2 regions of the Aeromonas veronii genome follow, and region 2 is predicted to be linked to the other one. Evidence: predicted binding sites of a transcription regulator. Region 2 holds the regulator's gene; the other holds the start of a gene.
What was found. Region 2 encodes LexA, which represses DNA repair genes until DNA is damaged. Its sites were predicted from a motif close to ANCTGTNTNNNNANACAGNT; they were not measured.
Positions count from the first base shown of each region.

Region 1: a site for LexA is predicted at 1,818-1,837, ahead of ruvA (Holliday junction branch migration protein RuvA). Genes of this name have one in related genera too.

Region 1 covers NZ_CP157875.1:3,819,298-3,823,721, reverse strand. Annotated here, with positions in the region: gene ABNP46_RS17600 (proline--tRNA ligase) at 1-1,622, opposite strand, end outside; gene ruvA (Holliday junction branch migration protein RuvA) at 1,892-2,506, shown strand; gene ruvB (Holliday junction branch migration DNA helicase RuvB) at 2,567-3,577, shown strand.
Region 2 covers NZ_CP157875.1:4,487,887-4,492,310, reverse strand. Annotated here, with positions in the region: gene plsB (glycerol-3-phosphate 1-O-acyltransferase PlsB) at 1-1,546, opposite strand, end outside; gene lexA (transcriptional repressor LexA) at 1,760-2,383, shown strand; gene ABNP46_RS20755 (hypothetical protein) at 2,772-3,062, shown strand; gene ABNP46_RS20750 (SCO family protein) at 3,290-3,916, shown strand; gene dinF (MATE family efflux transporter DinF) at 3,939-4,424, shown strand, end outside.

The DNA.
Region 1 (4,424 bases), 670 kb from region 2:
AGACCGCGATCGCCGATGACGATGGCGTGGGGAACCCCCAGCAGCTCCATGTCGGCGAACATTACGCCCGGGCGCTCCTTGCGGTCATCGAACAGCACGTCAACACCGGCGGCTTTGAGCTCGGCGTAGAACTGTTCGGCCTGCTCGGCGACGCGCTCGGACTTGTGCATGTTCATCGGCACGATGGCCACTTCGAACGGGGCGATGGCTTCCGGCCAGATGATGCCGTACTGGTCATTGTTCTGCTCGATGGCGGCGGCCACCAGGCGGGAGACCCCGATGCCGTAGCAACCCATTTCCATGGTGACGGACTTGCCGCCCTCGTTCAGCACGCTGGCCTTCATGGCTTCGGAGTACTTGGTACCGAGCTGGAAGATGTGACCCACTTCGATGCCGCGCTTGAGCAGCAGCTTGCCCTGGCCGCAGGGGCTGGGGTCGCCTTCCACCACGTTGCGCAGGTCGGCGACTTCGTAAGAGGCGATGTCGCGATCCCAGTTGGCGCCGGTCAGGTGGAAGCCGGTGTCGTTGGCACCGCAGACGAAGTCCGCCAGGTGGGCGGCGCTGCGATCGGCGATGATGCGACCGGCGAAGCCGACCGGGCCGATGGAGCCGGCATCACAACCGGCGGCAGCCTTGATTTGCTCATCATTGGCAAAGGTCAGCGGGTTGGCGACACCCGGCAGCTTCTCGGCCTTGATCTCGTTCAGTTCGTGATCGCCGCGCAGCACCAGGGCGATGACCGCCTGCTTGCCGTGCTCGTCCGCTTCACCCAGTACCAGCAGGGTCTTGGCGATGGTGGCCGGAGCCACATTCAGGAAGGCGGCAACATCAATGATGGTGTGCACGCCCGGGGTGGCGACCTTGGTCAGGGCTGCGGTGGCAGCGGCACGCTCACCGGCCGGGGCCAGGGCTTCGGCCATCTCGATGTTGGCGGCGTAGTCTGAGGTATCGGAGAAGGCGATCAGGTCTTCACCGCTCTCGGCCAGCACCTGGAATTCGTGGGAGCCGGTGCCACCGATGGAGCCGGTATCGGCCTGTACCGGACGGAAGTTCAGACCCATGCGGGTGAAAGCGGCGCAGTAGGCAGCGTGCATCTTCTCGTAGGTGTCGATCAGGGATTCCTTGCTGATGTGGAAGGAGTAGGCATCCTTCATCAGGAATTCCCGGCCGCGCATCACGCCGAAACGGGGACGCACTTCGTCGCGGAACTTGGTCTGGATCTGGTAGAGGTTGAGCGGCAGCTGCTTGTAGCTGTTCACCTCGTAGCGGATCAGGGCGGTGATCACCTCTTCGTGGGTCGGGCCCAGCACGAAGGGACGGTTGTGACGGTCGGTCAGGCGGCACAGCTCGGGGCCGTAGTCATCCCAGCGGCCGGACTCCTGCCACAGCTCGGCGGGTTGGACCACCGGCATGGAGACCTCGATGGCACCCGCTCTGTTCATCTCCTCGCGAACGATGTTCTCGATCTTCTTCAGGACCCGCAGGCCGGATGGCAGCCAGGCGTACATGCCGGAGGCCAGTTTGCGGATCATGCCGGCGCGCAGCATCAGCTGATGGCTGACGACTTCCGCATCGGAGGGAGTTTCCTTGAGAGTGGAGAGCAGATATTGGCTGGTACGCATCGCGGTAGACCTTAGCTAGTTCGGGCCCGGAGCCCTGGAAAATTTCAAGTGCGGAATTTTAACAGGCCGAGGCGCGCGGCCCAAGGGCTAAATTCAGTGCGCCGAGGAATGGGGAAGGGGCATGTCGGGCACGGAGGGAGGCCGGTTGGCAGGCGCTTTGCCCAGCGATGGGATCGGTGCTTCACCACAGGCCTATGCTGGATACTTATCCAGTTATTCTTTATGCTATGGCCCAATTCATACAGTGTCTGCGTGGCGAGGAAGAGAACATGATCGGTCGCTTGAGAGGCGTCATCATCGAGAAGCAGCCCCCCGAGGTGTTGCTGGAAGTTGGCGGTGTGGGCTATGAGGTGCACATGCCCATGAGCTGCTTCTATGATCTGCCGGATCTTGGCAAGGAAGCGGTCATTCACACCCACTTCGTGGTGCGGGAAGACGCCCAGCTGCTCTATGGCTTCAACCACAAGCAGGAGCGGGCGCTGTTTCGCGAGCTGATCAAGACCAACGGGGTCGGCCCCAAGCTGGCGCTAGCCATTCTTTCCGGCATGACCGCCACCCAGTTCGTGATGAGCGTCGAGCGTGAAGAGGTAAGCTCCCTGGTCAAGTTGCCGGGGGTGGGCAAGAAGACCGCCGAGCGTCTGGTGGTGGAGATGAAGGATCGCCTCAAGGGCTGGGTCAGCCACGATCTCTTCTCTCCCGCCGCCATCAGCCTGCCCGAGAAAGAGAGTGTTCTGCGGGCGCCGGATGCCAGCGAAGAGGCCGCCAGCGCCCTGGTGGCTCTCGGCTACAAGCCCCAGCAGGCGAGCCAGATCGTTGCCAAGGTGGCGGCCGATGGCATGTCGGTCGAGGCGATCATCCGTGAATCCCTGCGCAGTCTGGTGTAGGGATGGCAATGTCTAAGGCAGAGCCTGTGGCCATGGCGGTACAGCCAGGTGAGGTAGCACATGATTGAAGCGGATCGTCTGATATCGGCGGGGGAATCCCGCGAGGATGCGGTCATCGACCGGGCCATCCGTCCCAAGAAGCTGGCGGATTATACCGGTCAGGATCACGTCTGCGGCCAGATGGAGATCTTCATCGAGGCAGCCCGCCAGCGGGGAGAAGCCCTGGATCACCTGCTGATCTTCGGCCCCCCCGGCCTTGGCAAGACCACCCTCGCGAACATCGTGGCCAACGAGATGGAGGTCAACATCAAGACCACCTCGGGCCCGGTGCTGGAGAAGGCTGGCGATCTGGCGGCCCTGCTCACCAACCTCGAGCCCCACGACGTGCTCTTCATCGACGAGATCCACCGTCTCAGCCCCGTGGTGGAGGAAGTGCTCTATCCGGCCATGGAGGATTATCAGCTCGATATCATGATCGGGGAGGGGCCTGCCGCCCGTTCCATCAAGCTGGATCTCCCCCCCTTCACCCTGATCGGCGCCACCACCCGGGCCGGTTCCCTGACCAGCCCGCTGCGGGATCGTTTCGGCATCGTGCAGCGTCTCGAGTTCTACAACGTCAAGGATCTCACCGACATCGTCGCCCGCAGCGCCCGCTGCCTCGGACTGGAGATGTCGGACGACGGGGCGCTGGAGGTGGCGAGACGCTCCCGCGGCACCCCGCGTATTGCTAACCGTTTGTTAAGACGGGTGCGGGATTTCGCCCAGGTGAAATCCGATGGCCGGATTGATGGACCCATTGCGGCCCGCGCCATGGACATGCTGGACGTGGATAACGAAGGTTTCGACTTCATGGACCGCAAGCTATTGTTGGCCGTCATCGACAAGTTTATGGGAGGGCCGGTGGGCCTCGACAACCTGGCGGCCGCCATCGGGGAAGAGAAGGACACCATCGAGGATGTGCTGGAACCCTATCTCATTCAGCAGGGGTATCTGCAGCGGACCCCAAGGGGGAGGCTGGCGACGGCAAGAGCGTATGCTCACTTCGGCCTGCAGCGGCCGCCGGAAGCATAGAAATATCTGATTGAACGAAAAACCGCCTCCAGGGGCGGTTTTTTACTATTCTGACAAAATTCCCGAGGCCAAAAAAAAAGCCCACGGCAGATGCGGTGGGCAAAGACAATTCAGGATGGATGTTCACAGACAGTGAGAGCGTCTGCAGACCGGTCAGGAAAACACTGAGGAGCCGTCGCGAGGCCTCAGAGTCGGTTCATTTGATAGAGCTGAACGAACGAAAGCTTGTAGTAACGAATGGTCTTGGCAACAAACTTTTTCATCATTAATCCCAACAAACAGGTTCGAAATGTTCATCGAATACGTACCGGGAACCCAGTATGACCGGCCTGTATCCAGAGGTATGCCCTCACTGCGAGGCGCATTGTAGGAGCACTCGACAAGCCGGACAAACAAGAAAATTTGCCACATTAGGATTAGATTAACTAATCAAATGTGCGAGCGGTAAAATAAGCATAAACATGTGTTTTTACTGGTTTTAAATTGCAATCGAGATCACCTATTCAGTATGGAGAATACAAGCTTCACCATAGTGGTTTTATTATTTATTTAACAGAATTGAAACTATTTCCTGATGTATTAAAATTGATTTAAATCAAAGATTTACGAACTTCATCTTTTTGTGATGCAGCTCCCATAATTAAGGGTTTCGCACCGATAAGTTGCCTTGAAAAGGCATGTATAGGTGATGGTTTTACATTGATTTCAATCAAATAAAGGTGATATAAAACAGCGGTCATTATAGGCGGGAATAGAATCGCTGTTATTGTTTACCAGATGTTAAACATTAGCTTTTTTTGTTCTTGTATATTGCCTTGTTGTTAATGTGGTTGCAGTCGAATCCGGT
Region 2 (4,424 bases):
TCATCAGGAGCTCGGCCAGCTGGTTGACGGTGGGGGCCATCCATTCCGGGCGCTCTTCCTTGCCGATGCTCTCCTTCCAGTTCGGTACATGCTCACCGAGATAGCTGTTGAGGGTCAGCGGTTCGCCGAAGTTGACGAAACCGCGGCCGTAGTTGCGCAGTTTGCGCAGGATGCCGAGCACCTGCAGGAAGCTCTCCTTTTCCTTGCGGCTGCCCTTGAGCTCGTTGTGATAGGTGTTCACCTCCATCACGTGCTCGTAGCCCAGATAGACGGGGACCAGGGTCACCGGCCTGTCCAGCCCGCGCATCATGGCCTGCAGGGTCATGGCCAGCATGCCGGTCTTGGGGGGCAGCAGGCGACCGGTGCGCGAGCGCCCCCCTTCGGTGAAGAACTCCACCGAGTAGCCCTTGGCGAACAGCAGGTTCAGGTATTCACGGAATACGGTGCTGTAGAGGGGGTTGCCCTTGAAGGTGCGACGGATGAAGAAGGCGCCGCCGTGACGGAAGATGGGGCCTGCCGGCCAGAAGTTCAGATTGATGCCCGCCGCGATGTGGGGCGGCACCATGCCCTGGTGGTAGATGACGTAGGAGAGCAGCAGGTAGTCCATGTGGCTGCGGTGGCAGGGGACGTAGACGATCTCGTGTCCCTCCTGGGCCAGCTGGCGTACTCGCTCGGCGCCGTTAACCGAGAGGCCGCGGTAGAGCTTGTTCCAGAGCCAGCCGAGGAAGCTCTCGCCGAGGCGGATCAGCCGGTAGGAGAAGTCGGAGGCGATCTCGTCCATGTAGCCATGGGCGCGTTTCTGCGCCTTTTCCAGGCTGATGCCCTCACGCTCGGCTTCCTCCTCGATCGCCTGCTGGATCACGCTGGAGTCCAGCAACTGCTTGAACAGCAGGTTGCGGTTCGGCAGCTTGGGACCGGTGGCGGCGAGCTGCTGGCGGCTGAAGTGGGTACGCGCCACCCGCGCCAGCTTGTGGGCGATGGCCTCGTCGGTGCCGTGTTTGTCCGCCATGTAGCGCAGGGAGAGGGGCGGAGAGAAGCGCACCAGGTTCTCGCGGCCCTTGAGGATCACGATCAGCGCCTTCTTGAGGCGGTTCGGTGCCAGGCTGCTGATGATATTCCAGCCGGAGGCCTCTTCCCCTTCCCGGCCCGGGCCGCGGCCCCAGAACAGAGTGACGGGAACGACCTGGATATCCAGCGCCGGATCCTGCTTGTGCAGATCCAGCAGCTGGTGAAATTCTTGCAAGAAGGGCAGCGGCTTGGTGCGCTTGCCAAACAGGGGAGGCGGGCGATCCAGACAGACATAGCGCGGCAGCAGCTGACCGTTCAGTTCCAGCGGGGTGAAGGGACCGGGCAGACCGAGATCCTCGCAGCACTGCTGCAGGGTCAAGAGGTCGGTGATCGAGCTGGTTTTCAGGGCATAGACAATGGGTCTGGCCGGGTCCAGGTCCAGTTCCGAAATGGGGTTTTCCGGCAGGCTCTTGTGATTGACCAAGCCGCTGACCGGCCATTGCAGAATGGCTCTGGAAATGTTCTGTCCGATGGACATGGGTGTCTGCTCTCCAAAAAAATGCGGCGTGAGCATAACAAATCACCGCAGGCTTGTCGCCGAGAGGTAGGATGAGTGGCGCACAGGATCAAGAATGGGTCATTTGCCGCAATAAGTGCGACGAAGAGGGGACAAATATCAGCTACGCCTTGCCTTGGCCCCAGCACTGTATATACTGCCAGTGTGCTGTATAAAAAGACAGGTGCCCATGTTATGAAACCCCTTACTCCCCGCCAGGCTGAAGTGCTGGAGCTTATCAAGGCGAACATGAACGAGACCGGCATGCCGCCGACTCGTGCCGAGATTGCCCAGAAGCTTGGTTTCAAGTCGGCCAATGCGGCCGAGGAACATCTGAAGGCCCTGGCCAAGAAAGGGGTCATCGAGATCATGCCCGGCACCTCTCGCGGCATCCGCCTGCTGCTCGAAGAGGAAGAGGCGCCGGAAGAGAGTGGCCTGCCCCTCATCGGCAAGGTGGCCGCCGGCGAACCCATCCTGGCCCAGGAGCACATCGAGAGCCACTATCAGGTGGATCCGGCCCTGTTCCACCCACGGGCAGACTTCCTGCTGCGGGTACAGGGCATGAGCATGAAGAACATCGGCATCATGGACGGGGATCTGCTGGCGGTGCACAAGACCCAGGACGTGCGCAACGGCCAGGTGGTGGTAGCCCGCCTCGATGAGGATGTCACCGTCAAGCGCTTCCAGCGCAAGGGCAGCCAGGTGTGGCTGCTGCCGGAGAACGAAGAGCTCTCCCCCATCTCGGTGGATCTCGCCAGCCAGCACCTCACCATCGAGGGGCTGGCGGTCGGTGTCATCCGCAACGCCGACTGGATGTAATCTCGGCAGCCATCAGACGGCCTCCTGCGGGAGGCCGCGTCGTTTCTGTCTCCCCCGCTTCTGTCGCCCCCTTTGCCATTTTTGTTGCCCTCACACCACGCTGCCACCACCGGGTCGGCATTTCAGATATATCCTTGGGTATGTCCGTCTCGCGCTGGCGGACCAGGGGGTCGCCATCCCCCGAAGGATTGCCTGAGCTGGCCGGGATAAGGCCGCAGGGATGCAACGCCGATGCTGCTGGGGCGGCACGGGATAGAAGGGAGAGTCGCTCGGATGTGGTCAGTGTCCATGTCTCGAAGCGACCCACAGCGTCAGTACGTGGTCCTGCATCAGCTTGCCGCTGGCAAGGGGGCGGCTCGACGTAGCCTGTTGCGCAAGGAGGACAGGTATGGCTTCAAGCTCACCATGGGATCCGGGTCCGGAGACGGCCCCCGCATCTTCCATCACCCGCTTCATCAAGGGCAGCCGGATGACGTGGTTCTACGCGCTCTGGGTGTATCACAAGGGGAGTGGCTGGACCATCTGGCTGGGGTGCCCCAAAGACAAGATAGTCCGCCTGGTGCGCCTGTTTCGTCGCCATCACGACATCGGCTTGCCGGATGCCCCCTGGACAGCTCCTGTCGTCCCGTTGCATGCCGTCATCAGGCGTCCCCAGGTTCGGCAGCGGTGGCGCCCCTGAGTGATCACCGCCCGTTTGCTCCAGGCCCCACCTTGTGTGGGGCTTCTGTTTTTCTGGCAAGCCCGAGGCAAAGTGTGGAGATGGACGGCCTGGTGACCGCGCCAGCGGGATGGGGTCCTACCCCCTATTCAGACCTTGGGGTAGCCAGCGACAGGGTTTGGCAGGTTACAATGACTCTCGATTTGGTCCGATCCCCTGGCTGAACTCCCTGGCAAGGCAAATTTTATATGGTGAAACCCCGTTATCCCCTGATGTTCATGCTGCTGGTCGTCAGCATCATGGTCATTTATTACTGGAGTCGGCCCCTCCAGCCGGAGCAGGCCAATTACTATCCGGCGGGGCGGGACATCAATCCCTTCACCCTGGTGGATGAGGATGGGGAACCCTTCACCGAGGCCAATCTGCATGGCCACTGGACCTTCCTGTTTCTCGGCTACACCTATTGCCCGGACATCTGCCCGACTACCCTGGCGGATCTGCGCGCCGTCTATCCGGAACTGAAGCAGATAGCACCGCGCAGTCAGGTGGTCTTCGTCTCGGCGGATCCCAAGCGGGACGACAGCGCCCGCCTCAAGGGGTATGTCGATTTCTTCCAGCCCGAGTTCAAGGCGGTGACGGCGCAGCACGATCATCTGTTCCCCTTCGTGCGCAACCTGGGCCTCGTCTATTCCATCGTGGAGCACGACAGCAAGGACTACCTGATCGACCACTCCGCCTCCATCGTGCTGATAAGCCCGGCAGGCAAGCTGGTGGCCGTGTTCCGCCCCCAGGCACAGGAGGGCCAGGTGCCCCATGTGTCGATGGCGACCATGGTGTCCGATTTCACCCGGATCGTGCGACTGGCCGGCGAGTGATGTCTGCCGCCGGAGATTGTGCATGCTGATCCCGCCCTGGCTTCGTGACCCCGGGCGTCATCGCGCCGTCTTTGCCCTGGCGCTGCCCATGGTGTTCTCCAATGTCACCACCCCGCTGCTGGGGCTGGTGGACACCTGGGTGATCGGTCATCTCGGCCAGGCCTGGTTCCTCGGTGGCGTCTCGGTCGGTGCCACTCTCATCAACCTGCTGTTCTGGCTGCTGGGCTTCCTGCGCATGTCCACCACGGGCTTGACTGCCCAGGCTCAGGGGGCGGGCAGTGCCGAGGGGCAGCTGGATACCCTGGCGCGGGCGCTGGGGTTGGCGGTCGGCCTCGGTGCCGCGCTCCTGCTGCTGTTGCTGCCCTTTTTACCGGCGCTCATCGCGCTGAGTGGTGGCTCGCCCGAGGTGCAGTTCCATGCCGGTGAATATGTGTCGATCCGGATCTGGAGCGCCCCGGCGGCCCTGTGCAACCTGGTCATCATGGGCTGGCTGCTGGGCATGCAGGAT